DNA from 3 places in the Streptococcus sp. DD11 genome. Region 1 is predicted to be linked to each of the others. Evidence: predicted binding sites of a transcription regulator. Region 1 holds the regulator's gene; each other region holds the start of a gene.
The links. The regulator Rex, encoded in region 1, represses fermentation and respiration genes when NADH is low (regulators of the CRP and FNR family bind a similar motif). The targets are predictions, from matches to a motif close to TTGTGAANTANTTCACAA.
Positions count from the first base shown of each region.

Region 2: the regulator Rex is predicted to act here: its motif matches at 2,687-2,704, upstream of adhE (bifunctional acetaldehyde-CoA/alcohol dehydrogenase).
Region 3: the regulator Rex is predicted to act here: its motif matches at 2,759-2,776, upstream of pflB (formate C-acetyltransferase).

Region 1 covers NZ_KQ969397.1:21,595-25,860, forward strand. The annotation lists gene STRDD11_RS11125 (ribose-phosphate diphosphokinase) at 1-296, shown strand, start outside; gene STRDD11_RS11130 (cysteine desulfurase family protein) at 293-1,405, shown strand; gene STRDD11_RS11135 (DUF1831 domain-containing protein) at 1,407-1,754, shown strand; gene STRDD11_RS11140 (DUF4649 family protein) at 1,851-2,072, shown strand; gene STRDD11_RS11145 (redox-sensing transcriptional repressor Rex) at 2,176-2,823, shown strand; gene STRDD11_RS11150 (gamma-glutamyl-gamma-aminobutyrate hydrolase family protein) at 2,848-3,540, shown strand; gene radC (RadC family protein) at 3,537-4,220, opposite strand.
Region 2 covers NZ_KQ969398.1:56,872-61,137, reverse strand. The annotation lists gene adhE (bifunctional acetaldehyde-CoA/alcohol dehydrogenase) at 1-2,637, opposite strand, end outside; gene STRDD11_RS12360 (acyltransferase family protein) at 2,938-4,266, opposite strand, start outside.
Region 3 covers NZ_KQ969392.1:307,605-311,870, reverse strand. The annotation lists gene STRDD11_RS01445 (threonine/serine exporter family protein) at 1-47, opposite strand, end outside; gene pflB (formate C-acetyltransferase) at 382-2,697, opposite strand; gene dinB (DNA polymerase IV) at 3,023-4,087, shown strand.

The DNA of each region.
Region 1 (4,266 bases):
ATACCGGCCGGACTTTCTCAGAAGCTGCCAAAATCGTTGACCGTGAGGGAGCGGTTGAGATTTATGCTGTTTCCAGCCACGGACTTTTTGTCGAAGGGGCCGCAGAACTGCTGGATCAAGTCCCTATCAAGGAAATTCTGGTGACTGACTCTGTGGCTACCAAGGAAAAAATTCCCCAAAACATCCACTACATTACAGCCAGCGAATTGATTGGCGATGCCATTGTCCGTATTCAGGAGAGAAAGCCAGTCAGCCCGCTTTTTGCCTATCAAAAGAAACAAAGGACAAATTCGTGATTTATTTAGATAACGCTGCTACGACTCCCTTGTCAGCTGCAGCCATTAAAGCAATGACAGAAGCTTTGACTGTCTTTGGGAATCCGTCCAGTATTCACGGCCACGGACGGGAAGCCAGCAAGCTGCTCAGGCAGGCACGTGCAGAAATTGCTCAGATTCTTCATACTGAGAGCAGGCATATCCTCTTTACCTCGGGCGGCACAGAAAGCAATAATACTGCTATCAAAGGCTATGCTCTTCGCCATCAGGACAGGGGAAAACATATCATCACAACGGCTATTGAGCATCACGCTGTCTTAGAGACAGTTGAGTATTTAGTAGAAAAATTCGGCTTTGAAGCGACGGTTATTCAGCCAGTTGACGGACAGATTCGGGCGATAGACATCCAGCAGGCTCTCAGGCCGGATACCATTCTTGTATCAGTCATGGCTGTTAATAATGAGACCGGCGATTTGCTTCCGATTAAGGAAATCGGTCAGCTCTTAAAAGACCACCCGGCAGCCTTCCATGTAGATGCTGTGCAGGCCATTGGCAAAGTCCCTCTTTACCCAAAGGAGCTGGGAATCGACTTTCTCAGTGCTTCTGCTCATAAATTCCACGGTCCAAAGGGAGTCGGCTTCCTCTATGCCGACAGGATGGACTTTGACCGCTTTCTGCATGGCGGCGACCAAGAAGAAAAACACCGGGCCGGCACCGAGAACTTACTGTCTATTCTGGGAATGGCGGCTGCACTGTCAGAAAGCGCTGAACATCTGAAAGAAAATCTGGCCCACGCTCAGCTCCTAAAGGACAGACTCCTGACAGATTTAGCCGGTCTGGACTTCTATGTAAACGAAAGTCCGTCCAGCCTGCCCTATGTCATCAATCTGGGCTTTCCCCAGCAGAAAAACGATCTGCTCCTGCTCCAACTAGACCTAAAGGGATTTTCTGTCTCTACCGGTTCCGCCTGTACAGCGGGGACTGTTCAGCCCAGCCATGTCCTGCAGGCTCTCTATGGAGATGATTCTGAGCGTCTGGGAGAATCCATCCGTATCAGTACCTCAGACCAAAACACCATCGAAGAAATAGACTATTTCAGCAAAACTTTAAAAGAAATTTTAGGAGGATAAGATGGCCTTTCAAACATCTGTTAGCTTAGCAAACTGTGAGTTTACCTACTCACTTCACCCCAATGTTAAAAAATTCACCCTGCGCGACAATACTTTTGCCCAAACCAAAGTCGGCAATTACGAACTGTCCCGCCTGCTGGAAGCCGTTCCCAACAGCGGCAATGGCTTTCTGCTGAAAATCATCATCAACAAAGACCTGACAGGCTTCAAGATTAATATCACCGATAAATCCGGACTGCGCCTGGTCAATATTTTCAAGTCGGCTGACAATGACATTCTTCAGCAAAAATTCTACTTCCTTATGGACAGTCTGGTAGAAAGACATATCTTTGAAAAAACACCCCAATAAGCAAAGTTCCTGCAATTTTGCTTTTTTCTTATCAGAACGGCCTGCAGGCGTCCGGAAATTTGAAAGCACAGCAGACAGAAAGGAGAATACAGCACAATGATTGAGCTCATCTACTTAGACTCTTACAAGGTCCAACGGACCTTGACCTATCAAGACTTTGACGAGTTTTTACTGGCCTTTTCGGGCTGCGTCACTGTCCCTGATGACCGGCCGGTCATCTCAATCAGCTATAAAGGACAGGCGCTCCCTTTTGAAGGCAAAATCGGCGATTTATACCGGCAGATGACAAAATTGGACTTAGATACCTATCGGGATTGAGTTATAGCTGCCGGTAAGACCTGCCCGAAGATTTTTCCTATATAAAACTAGTTGATTTTTTCACAAACTTTCTATAAAATAGAGTTAGAAAGGTCGTGATTTTGTGAAATCTGAAAAAAACACTGCAATTCCCCGCGCAACTGCCAAGAGACTTTCGCTCTATTACCGTATTTTTAAGCGCTTCAATGCCGAAAAAATCGAGAAAGCCAATTCCAAGCAGATTGCAGAGGCTATTGGGATTGACTCAGCTACTGTCAGGCGGGATTTTTCTTATTTTGGTGAATTAGGCCGCCGTGGCTTTGGCTACGATGTCAAAAAACTGATGAACTTTTTTGCCGATCTGCTCAATGACAACTCCATCACCAATGTCATGATTGTCGGCGTCGGCAATATGGGCCGTGCTCTTCTGCACTATCGTTTTCATGAGCGCAATAAAATGAAGGTTGTCATGGCCTTTGATACGGATGACCACCCCGATGTCGGCACCATCACCAAAGACGGAATCCCTATTTACGGAATTTCCCAAATCAAACAAAAGGTACAGTCTGGAAATGTGCAGACAGCCATTCTGACTGTACCCAGCATAAAGGCTCAGGAAGTCGCTTCTGTTCTGGTCGAAGCGGGTATCAAGGGAATTCTCTGCTTCTCACCGGTCCACCTGTCCCTGCCCAAGGATGTTGTTGCCCAATATGTCGATCTGACCAGTGAGCTGCAGACCTTGCTCTACTTCATGAGAAAGAATGAAAATTAAGATAAGAGAGGTAGCCATTACTCTATGAGTAAACCAATTATTGGAATAACCGGAAATGAAAGAACACTCCCCGATGATCAATTCGTCCATATGAGCTATACTGCCACCGGATTTGTCGAGGGGGTCAAAGAAGTTGGCGGAATTCCAATGATTCTGCCAATCGGCGATAAGGAATCAGCCCAGCAGTATATTTCTGTCATTGACAAATTGATTATCACCGGCGGCCAAAATGTTTCCCCGCAATTTTACGGGGAAGAAAAGACGATTGACAGCGATGACTATCTGCTGAAAAGGGATGTTTTTGAATTGGCTTTGATTCAGGAAGCCCGCCGGCAAAAGAAGCCTATCTTTACAGTCTGCCGCGGTACCCAGCTCTATAATGTCGCTCTGGGCGGCACCCTGCATCAGGATATTGAAGACCACTGGCAGGACCGCTCTGCAGAGTATACTACTCAAAGCATGGTAACCAAAAACGGCTCTGTGCTGCATGAAATTTACGGTCCGGCTTCTGAGATCAATTCATTCCACCACCAAAGCATCAAGGATTTGGCAGCTAATCTGGAGGTAATCGCTTATGACCCGCGCGACAAGGTCGTTGAAGCGGTTACTTCCACTGACGGCAGCCCCTTTCTCGGTGTCCAGTGGCATCCGGAATTTCTTTTTGGCTCCCATGAAGGCGATTTAGCTCTCTTTGACTATGTCGTCAATAGGCTTTAGATGATATCCGTCTCTTCACGATAGCTGTAATAATTGGTCTTCGCCACAATCAAATGATCCAAGAGAACCAACCCCATCATCTCGCAGGCTTCCTTCATATGCTGGGTCACCTCGTCGTCATTTTTGCTGGGAACGACAGACCCCGACGGATGATTGTGGACCAATATAATGGAAGTCGCCAGATGTTTGAGGGCATAATGGAGAATTTCCCGCGGTTCTGCAATGCTTCTGGTCACCGTTCCTATGAAGATCGTCTGCTGATGAAGGATCTGATTCTGACTGTTGAGATAGATGGCTACCAAGCATTCCTGCCTCATATCCCCCAGCTCCTGCTGCATCTTCTGAGCCAGCTTTTGACTGCCCATGATTTGCTCCATCTGCAGCACCTCAGCCCGATTGATACGCCGGCCCAGTTCAATGACGGCTTGCAGCTCGACAGCTTTTATGGGGCCAATCCCTGAAATGGTCTGCAATTCCTGCAGAGTCAGATACTTCAGATCGTTCAAATGGGAAATAGAAGATAAGATTTTTTGAGAAACTTGGAAGACAGTTTCTTTTTTGTTGCCTGTTCTAAGAAAAATGGACAGCAGCTCCTGATTGCTGAGCTTCTCTGCTCCCTCCCTCATCAAACGCTCCCGCGGCATCATGCTCCGATCGTCCTGAAATGAAATACTATACATAGAAACCTCCTTACCTTACTATTCGAAAAAGGCTGCAAAAAAACAC
Region 2 (4,266 bases), on a different contig from region 1:
GCGTTCCTTGTAGCCATAGTAGGCATCTTCGATGATTTCCTGCATGTGGTCCACCATCGGCAGGCGTGGGTTGGCTGGGGAACATTGGTCTTCATAGGCAAGGAAGGCCAATTCACGGGAATGTTCTTTCCATTCTTTCTCATCGATGCCTTGTGCCTTGAAGTTCATCTCGATACCGACGCGTTCACCCAAGTCGTAGACTGCCTTAGCATAGGATTCAACCGCTTCTTCTGGAGTAGAAGCCGGCAGCCCCAGCATACGGGCGATGTCTTGGTATTTCTCATCCGCACGGTAGTAGTTGTACTTAGGCCAGGTTGCCGTCTTAGACGGACGGGTTCCGTTGTAGCGGATGACATACGGCAGCAAGATAGCATTGGTACGGCCATGGATGGTGTGGAACTGTGCACCGATCTTATGGGCCATAGAGTGGGAAATGCCCAAGAAGGCATTGGCAAAGGCCATACCGGCAATCGTAGAAGCATTGTGCATCTTCTCGCGAGAGTGGAAATCCGCATTCTTGACAGAACTTTCCAGATTTTCAAAGACCAGCTTAATTGCCTGCAGAGCCAGACCGTCTGTATAATCGCTGGCCATCTGAGACACATAAGCTTCTGTCGCGTGGGTCAGCACGTCCATACCGGTATCGGCTGCGACAAATCCCGGAACAGTCAGGACCAAAGCCGGGTCTACAATGGCTACTGTCGGAGTCAGAGAGTAGTCGGCGATTGGGTACTTGCGGTTATTAGCCTTGTCAGAAATCACGGCAAACGGTGTCACTTCTGAACCTGTACCGGAAGTGGTCGGAATGGCAATAAACTTCGTATGCTTGCCCAGCAGCGGGAACTTGAAGGCCCGCTTGCGGATATCCATGAATTTCTGAACCAAGTCATGGAAGTCCACTTCAGGCTGCTCGTAGAAGAGCCACATCACCTTGGCTGCATCCATAGGAGAGCCGCCGCCCAGAGCGATGATGGTATCTGGCTTAAAGGCCCGCATAAGCTCCGTACCCCGATTGACCGTCGTAATATCTGGATCCGGCTCCACATCCGCAAAGATTTGATAGGTCACCTTGTTGCGGCGCAGATCTAACTGCTCAATGACACGGTCCAAGAAGCCCAGCTCCACCATGGCGTGGTCAGTGACAATCATGACGCGTTCCACATCCCGGCATTTTTGCAAATACTGGATAGAGTCGCGCTCGAAGTATGTTTTTGAAGGGAGTTTCATCCATTGCATATTATTTCTACGTCTTCCTACTTTTTTGATGTTCAAGAGATTGACAGCACTGACATTGTCACCGACTGAATTGCGTCCGTAAGAGCCGCAGCCCAGAGTCAGTGACGGCAGAAAGGCATTGTAAACATCACCGATACCGCCAAAAGTAGAAGGAGAATTGCAGATCACACGAATGGCTTTGACAGCTTTCCCAAATTCTTTGGTCAATGCTTCGTCTGCTGTATGGATGGCAGCTGAGTGGCCCAGACCGTGGAATTCGACCATCTGACGGGCTTTTTCGACACCGTCTTCACGGTTTTCAGACTTGAGCACAGCGATGACCGGTGACAGTTTTTCACGCGTCAGCGGCTCTTTCTCGCCCACTTCCTTACACTCTGCCGCTAGAATGTTGGTATCTTCTGGCACGGTAAAGCCGGCCTGCTCCGCAATCCAGACAGCTGATTTTCCGACAATATTCGGATTGAGCTTGGCACCGGCACAGTTTTTGCTGTTGGCTTTAGCACCGAAGCAGAACTCTTCCAGCAGGGCTTTTTCTTTCTTATTGACAAAGTAGGTGTGGTAGGATTTGAATTCTTCGACAAACTCATCGTAAACTTCCTTATCGATGATAACCGCCTGCTCAGAGGCACAGACCATCCCATTGTCAAAGGACTTGGACATGACAATGTCGTGAGCCGCCTGACGGATATTGGCTGATTTTTCGACATAGGCCGGCACATTTCCTGCACCGACGCCCAGAGCCGGCTTGCCGCAGGAGTAAGCGGCCTTCACCATAGCATTTCCGCCAGTCGCAAGAATCGTCGCAATGCCTTCGTGGTTCATGAGGGCAGAAGTCGCTTCCATAGAGGGCTCTGTAATCCACTGCACACAGTTTTCAGGCGCACCTGCCGCAACAGCTGCATCGCGGACAATCTGAGCCGCATGAGCAGAGGATTCCTGAGCAGATGGATGGAAGGCAAAGATGATTGGATTGCGCGTTTTGAGAGCAATCAAAGATTTAAAAATCGCTGTCGATGTCGGGTTGGTTGTTGGTGTGATTCCGCAGACAACGCCGACCGGCTCTGCAATCAAGGTCAGACCCGTCACGTCGTCTTCAGAAATAACGCCGACGGTTTTGGTGTGGCGCATATTGTTGACCACATGCTCGCAGGCAAAGAGATTTTTGGTCGCCTTATCTTCAAAGACCCCGCGGCCCGTTTCCTCATAAGCGTGCAGGGCCAGCTCGCCGTGGGCATCCAGAGCTGCTACAGAAGCCTTGGCTACGATGTAGTCTACCTGCTCCTGATCCAGCTTTCTCATTTCTTCCAGTGCTGTCAGACCTTTTTGCACCAATTCATCGACATGCTTTTGCGCTGCCAAAGCCTTGTCTTCTTGTTCTACAGTTTTCTTCTTTTCAGCCATTCTGTTCCTCCAAAGGTTTTGCTTAAGGTTAGGCGAAGAAACCCAGCCTTTGTTAAATATTTCACAATTTCATTATAACCTATTCTTTTTCTTTTGTAAACACTTTCAGCTAACATTCACAAACTTTTTTGTTTTTATTTGTGAATGTTTTAACAAAACCCTGATTCTACAGACTATTCTTGGAATCTTTGTGAAAAAATATTTTGACTTTTTGATATTTCACATACTTTTGCTTTCATGTGAGATGTGTAAGCGCTTTCTTTTGTTTCCTTTAAAAACCCGGACGAGCCGGGCTGGTATTTATGGTTTTACATTGCCAGAGTTAGCCTGGTCTATGGCCTGCTTGAGAGTATTGGCATAGAGGAGGCCCCCTTCGGCCATGGAGTCAGCATCTGAGCCATAGTGGACGGCATCCGTTCCAGCCCAAATCTGCGGATTGTCCAGGGCGGTCTGATACCAGTCGGCCACATAGACATAATCATACTTCTTGGCCAGTTCCAGCTCATAATGGCGGACCTTGACCGGCAGGCTGTTTTCATCCCCGGCGCTGCGGCCGTCATAAGGCGTGATTAGGATGAGCTGATGCCCCTTAGGCAGGGCTTCTACATACTGGTTGAGCAGATCTTCATAGTTGTCTACCGGATTGGTCCCCAAAGCCAGCACTGCCTGCTTTAACAGCACGCGATTGGCAATATCATTTTGGAAGACTTCCAGGCCGGAAGCCAGCGTCCGGCTGACCAGAGCATCCAGCTGCACTCCCGGAATCACCTGCTCCAGATACTCTCTGGAGCGCAGCGTGACCGAATCACCAATCAGGGTAACGCCTTCTGTCACATTGTACTCAGTCGCTTTGGACTGATCGACCTGACTGCGGGTGGTCTGCATTTTGCTGTCAGCCTGATTGAGCGCATTGACAATCAAGCTCTCATCAAAGGCCCCGACGGTCGGAGCTGTTGCGGCTATGAAAAGCATAAAGAAAGACAGAGGAATCATGCTGCAAAAAACGGGCTTGGTGATAGCAGACAGGTCCATCTGAATCCCCATAATAACCGGCTGACGGCCCGCCAGGGTCGGCTCCAAAATATAGAAAGACAGGGCTGCCAGACTCAGAGAGAGAACGGTTGTCAGCAGGACCGCCAGACCATTGCTCATCAGCTGGGTAAAGATGATATAGAAAGGCCAGTGAAAGAGATAGACACCATAGCTGGTATCTGCGATGACAGTGACAAAGCCCGGCTCTGGCACCTTGGGCAGCTTATCATGCAGCATCCTGCTGGCCACAATCATGACACAGGCCAAAAGGGTCGAAGCCAAAAAGCCAAAGAGATAGGTCCAGAGACTGTCAAATTTCAGGAACAAACTGAGCAGCAAGAGAAGGGCGACACTGCCGCCTAAGGCTGCCAGCGCCTGCTTCAGGCTGACCTTGGCCTCCCATTTTTTAAAGGAATTCCCCACATGGCCCACTCCGGACAGGGTCGCTAGGACAGTCCCTGCAAAGAAAGGAAAGACATGAGTCAGTGTAGAAAAGTAAATATCTGAGTAATTTTTAGTCGTCAAAGCCCCAGCAAACATAGATACGAAACTGATCAGAAAGAGACCGGCCGACACCAGCGAAATCAGGCCGCGATA
Region 3 (4,266 bases), on a different contig from region 1:
GCCAGATTAAATTCTTTTGAATCTTCCTTAAAGTTTTTCTCCGTCATTTTCCCAATCCTTTTTTTGAACCTGTCCTTAATGGAGTGCGGCCTGGCGATACTGATATAGTTTGAAGCCTATCATCTATAAGCTGATAAAACACAGGTCCTTGGTCTAGCAATATCCCTATTATACCATAAAGAGCTTCCATTCATACTCTTTGAAAAAACAAATTTTGGCAGCGGGGTCTTCATATGATGAAACGGACCGCCAGACAAGGAGTCCGCTCAAAAGGCCACTCCGCTGGGGTTTTTGAACATAAAAAGAGGCTGGGACTGGAAACTCAACATTAAATATTTGAGTTCTGTCCCGCCGCCTTTTAAATGGTGTATAGGCTGTTGATTAGCTGAGAGCGTCGTCCATAGAAAGCACTTCGTGGAAGACACGTTGGGTCAATTCAGTTTTTTGTTCTGGCGTCAGGTACTTGGTGTTGACACAGTAGCCAGAGATCCGAACGATAACGTCTTCGCCGCTCATGATCTTTTCATAAACATCCTTGAGGTCCATGACGTTCAAGTTAACGTGCTGACCGCCGTTTTCGAAGTAACCATCCAGGATTGTTACCAAGTTGTCTACTTGTTCATCACGAGTTTTACCCAGAGCACGAGGTGATACTTGTGTAGTCAGGGAGATACCGTCAGCTGCGTAGCTGAAGTCCAGACTGGCAAGTGAGTTCAAGTTTTGCAGCCAGCCACCTTTTGCTTTGTTAGATGGGTTGGCACCTGGTGAGAAGAATTCCAGTTTAGACAGGTTCACGCTGCCATCTTCGTTGAGGTAGACACCCTTGTGGACTGGTGAGTTACCCGTTTGCTTAGAGTAAGCCACGTTAGATGTGATGGTCAGAAGTGATACAGTTGCTTCAGCATTCTTGTAGAGTTTGTGGCTGCGCAGACGAGTCGTGTAAGCTTCAACCAACCATTCAGCCAGTTCGTTTGAGCGAGGATCATCTTCACCCCAACGTGGGTATTCTCCGATTGTTTCATAGTCGTAGATATAGCCGTTTTCGTCGCGGATTGGCTTAACAGTTGCGTACTTGATAGCAGACAATGTATCAACCGTATTGGCAAATCCACAGATACCAAATCCCATGTTGGCACGTTGGTAAGTTGGCAGGAAGGCCATTTGAACCGCTTCGTAGTTGTACTTGTCAGTCATGTAGTGGATGATGTTCAAAGCATCAACATAAGTATCTGTCAGCCAGTCCAGAGATTTTTCAAAGTTGGCTTTTACAGATTCAAATTCCAGCACTTCGTCACGAATCGGATCGATGTCAAAGACCTTGTAGTCTTTGTGTACATCATCGTAACCGCCGTTGAGACCGGTCAGAAGGGCTTTCAGCACATTTACGCGGGCACCAAAGTATTGGATGTTGTGGCGTTGTTCTTCATTTTCAGGGTCAAGCGGAGACACACAGCAGGAGATACAGCTCATTTCGCCATAGCCATCTTTAGCCATTGTAGTCACACCTTCGTATTGGATAGAAGAGTGCTTGTGGCTCATGTGCATACAGTAGCGGCGGAAGGAGTATGGCAGCTTGTCAGTCCAAAGAACGGTCAAGTTTGGCTCTGGTGAGTTGCCGATGTTGTCCAAAGTGTTGAGGAAACGGTAGTCCATCTTGGTAACACGGTGACGACCGTCGTTACCCATACCTGCCATAGAAGTAGTGATGAAGGTTGGGTCACCAGAGTAAAGTTGGTCGTAAGCTTTGGTACGAGCAAACTTCACTGTACGAAGTTTCATAACGAAATCATCAACAAATTCTTGGATTTCTGATTCAGTGTAAGTACCGCGAGCCAAGTCACGTTCAGCGTAGATGTCCAGAACGATAGGCACACGTCCGAGGGAAGTAGCAGCACCGTTGATAACACGGCAGACAGCCATGAAGGCGATGTTAGTCCATTGAATCGCTTCTTTAACGTCAAAGGCAGGACGGCGAACATCTACTCCGTAAAGGTCACCAAGTTTTACAACTTCACCAAGTGCTTGGTATTGCAGGTTGATTTCTTCGCGCAGACGGATTGTTTCTTCGTCAATCTCAGTCAAACCGTTCCAGTCGCGGACTTTTTCAGCCATGAGGTAGTCAGCTCCATAAAGGGCCAGACGTGCGTAAACCCCGATGATACGTCCACGTGAGTAAGCATCTGGAAGACCAGTTACAGTGTGGGCGTGACGAGCACGGCGGATGTTAGAAGTGTAAGCGCGGAAGATACCGTCATTTACGGTTGTCACATACTTCGTAAAGATTTCATGAACAGCAGGATCTGGTTCGTATCCATTTTCTTTCAAAGTCGTTTCAGCCATGCGGATACCGCCTTTTGGCATGAAGTTCAATTTGAAGAGTTCGTCGTTTTGGATACCGTAAATCAGTTCGTTGTCCTTGTCAATGTAACCAGCGTCAATACCAGCGATAGATGCCGGACGGGTGTCCATTGGGAAACGGGTTTCTTCATAGTGAGCCTTGGTTTCTTCTACGATTTTTTTGATATGCAGAGAACGTTCAGTCGGGCCGGCCAAGAAGCTTTCGTCTCCGTCGTAAGGCGTGTAGTTGGCCTGCACGAAGCGCGAAACGCTGGCTTTCTCTTTCCAGTCTTCCCCTTTGAAGCCTTCCCAAGCTTTATCAAAAATATCTTGAGCTTCAACAACTGTTTTTACAACCATTTGATTTTCCTCTTTATTCTAGCAACAAAATCTGTTACATTTATAAGTAAAGTATACCATATGGTAATCGGTTTCACAAAGCATTTTCAGGGAAAAGACTGACTTTCTTTTATAATACAGAAAAAGAAAAGTTGCAGATGTGTACTATATATTTGAAAAAGAAAATCATTCTTAAACACTTTGGAAAAATGAGTAAAAAAGTTATAATAAAAGTAAGCTAATTGTGATTTAACTCCGGCTGGGAGGAGAAAGGATTTTTCAAAGTTTTTTAGAAATAATCTCAACTGTTTCAGAGGAATCGGGAAACTTTGTAAAAGGAGGAGCCATGCTGATTTTTCCGCTGATCAATGACACATCCAGAAAAATCATCCACATTGATATGGATGCCTTTTTTGCTGCCATTGAGGAGCGGGACAATCCCAAGCTCAAGGGGCATCCGGTCATCATCGGCAGCGACCCACGCTTGACTGGCGGTCGTGGTGTCGTCTCCACCTGCAATTATGAGGCCAGAAAGTTCGGAGTTCATTCGGCTATGAGCTCCAAGGAAGCCTATGAGCGTTGCCCGCAGGGGATTTTCATTTCGGGGAATTATGAGAAGTACCAGTCGGTCGGCCAAGAGATTCGTCAGATTTTCAGGCGTTACACAGATCTGATTGAGCCCATGAGCATTGATGAGGCCTATCTGGATGTAACGGAAAACAAACTGGGGCTCACATCAGCCGTCAAAATCGCCAAGCTGATCCAGTACGATATATGGAATGAACTGCAGCTGACGGCTTCAGCCGGAGTTTCCTACAATAAATTTCTGGCCAAGATTGCCAGTGATTATGAAAAACCGCACGGTCTGACCGTCATCCTGCCGGAGGAGGCTGAGGATTTTCTGTCCAAGATGGACATTGCCAAGTTTCACGGTGTCGGCAAGAAAAGTGTGGAAAAACTGCATGACATGGGGGTTTATACCGGGGCGGACCTCCTAGGGATACCGGAGATGACCCTGATTGACCGCTTCGGCCGCTTCGGCTTTGACCTTTACCGCAAGGTGCGCGGCATCAGCAATTCTCCGGTCAAGCCCAACCGCATCCGCAAGTCCATCGGCAAGGAGCGGACCTATGCCAAGCTCCTCTATAGTGAGGAGGACATCAAAAAGGAGCTGACCCGGCTGGCTCAGAAGGTAGAAAATAGCCTGACTAAGCATGATAAGAAAGGACGAACCATCGTTCTGAAAATCCGCTATGCCGATTTCTCCACCTTGACTAAAAGGAAAAGTTTGAATCTAGCCACTCAAGACAAGGAGCAAATCGAGCGAACTGCGCATGAGATATACGATAGCTTGGAAGAACAACCACGAGGTATTCGTCTGCTAGGGTTGACAGTGACGGGGTTTGAATAAAGATAAAGGCTTGGTTCATTACCGAGCTTTTTTAGATATAGTTTTTAGTATAGTTGCTTGTGACGAGTTTCTAAGTTGGCTGATGATTTTCATTAACTAAAAATAATCTTTTTTGAAAAAATACTGGACAAAGTATTTTTGGTCTGTTATACTAGAGACAAATAAAAAAAGACCGACCG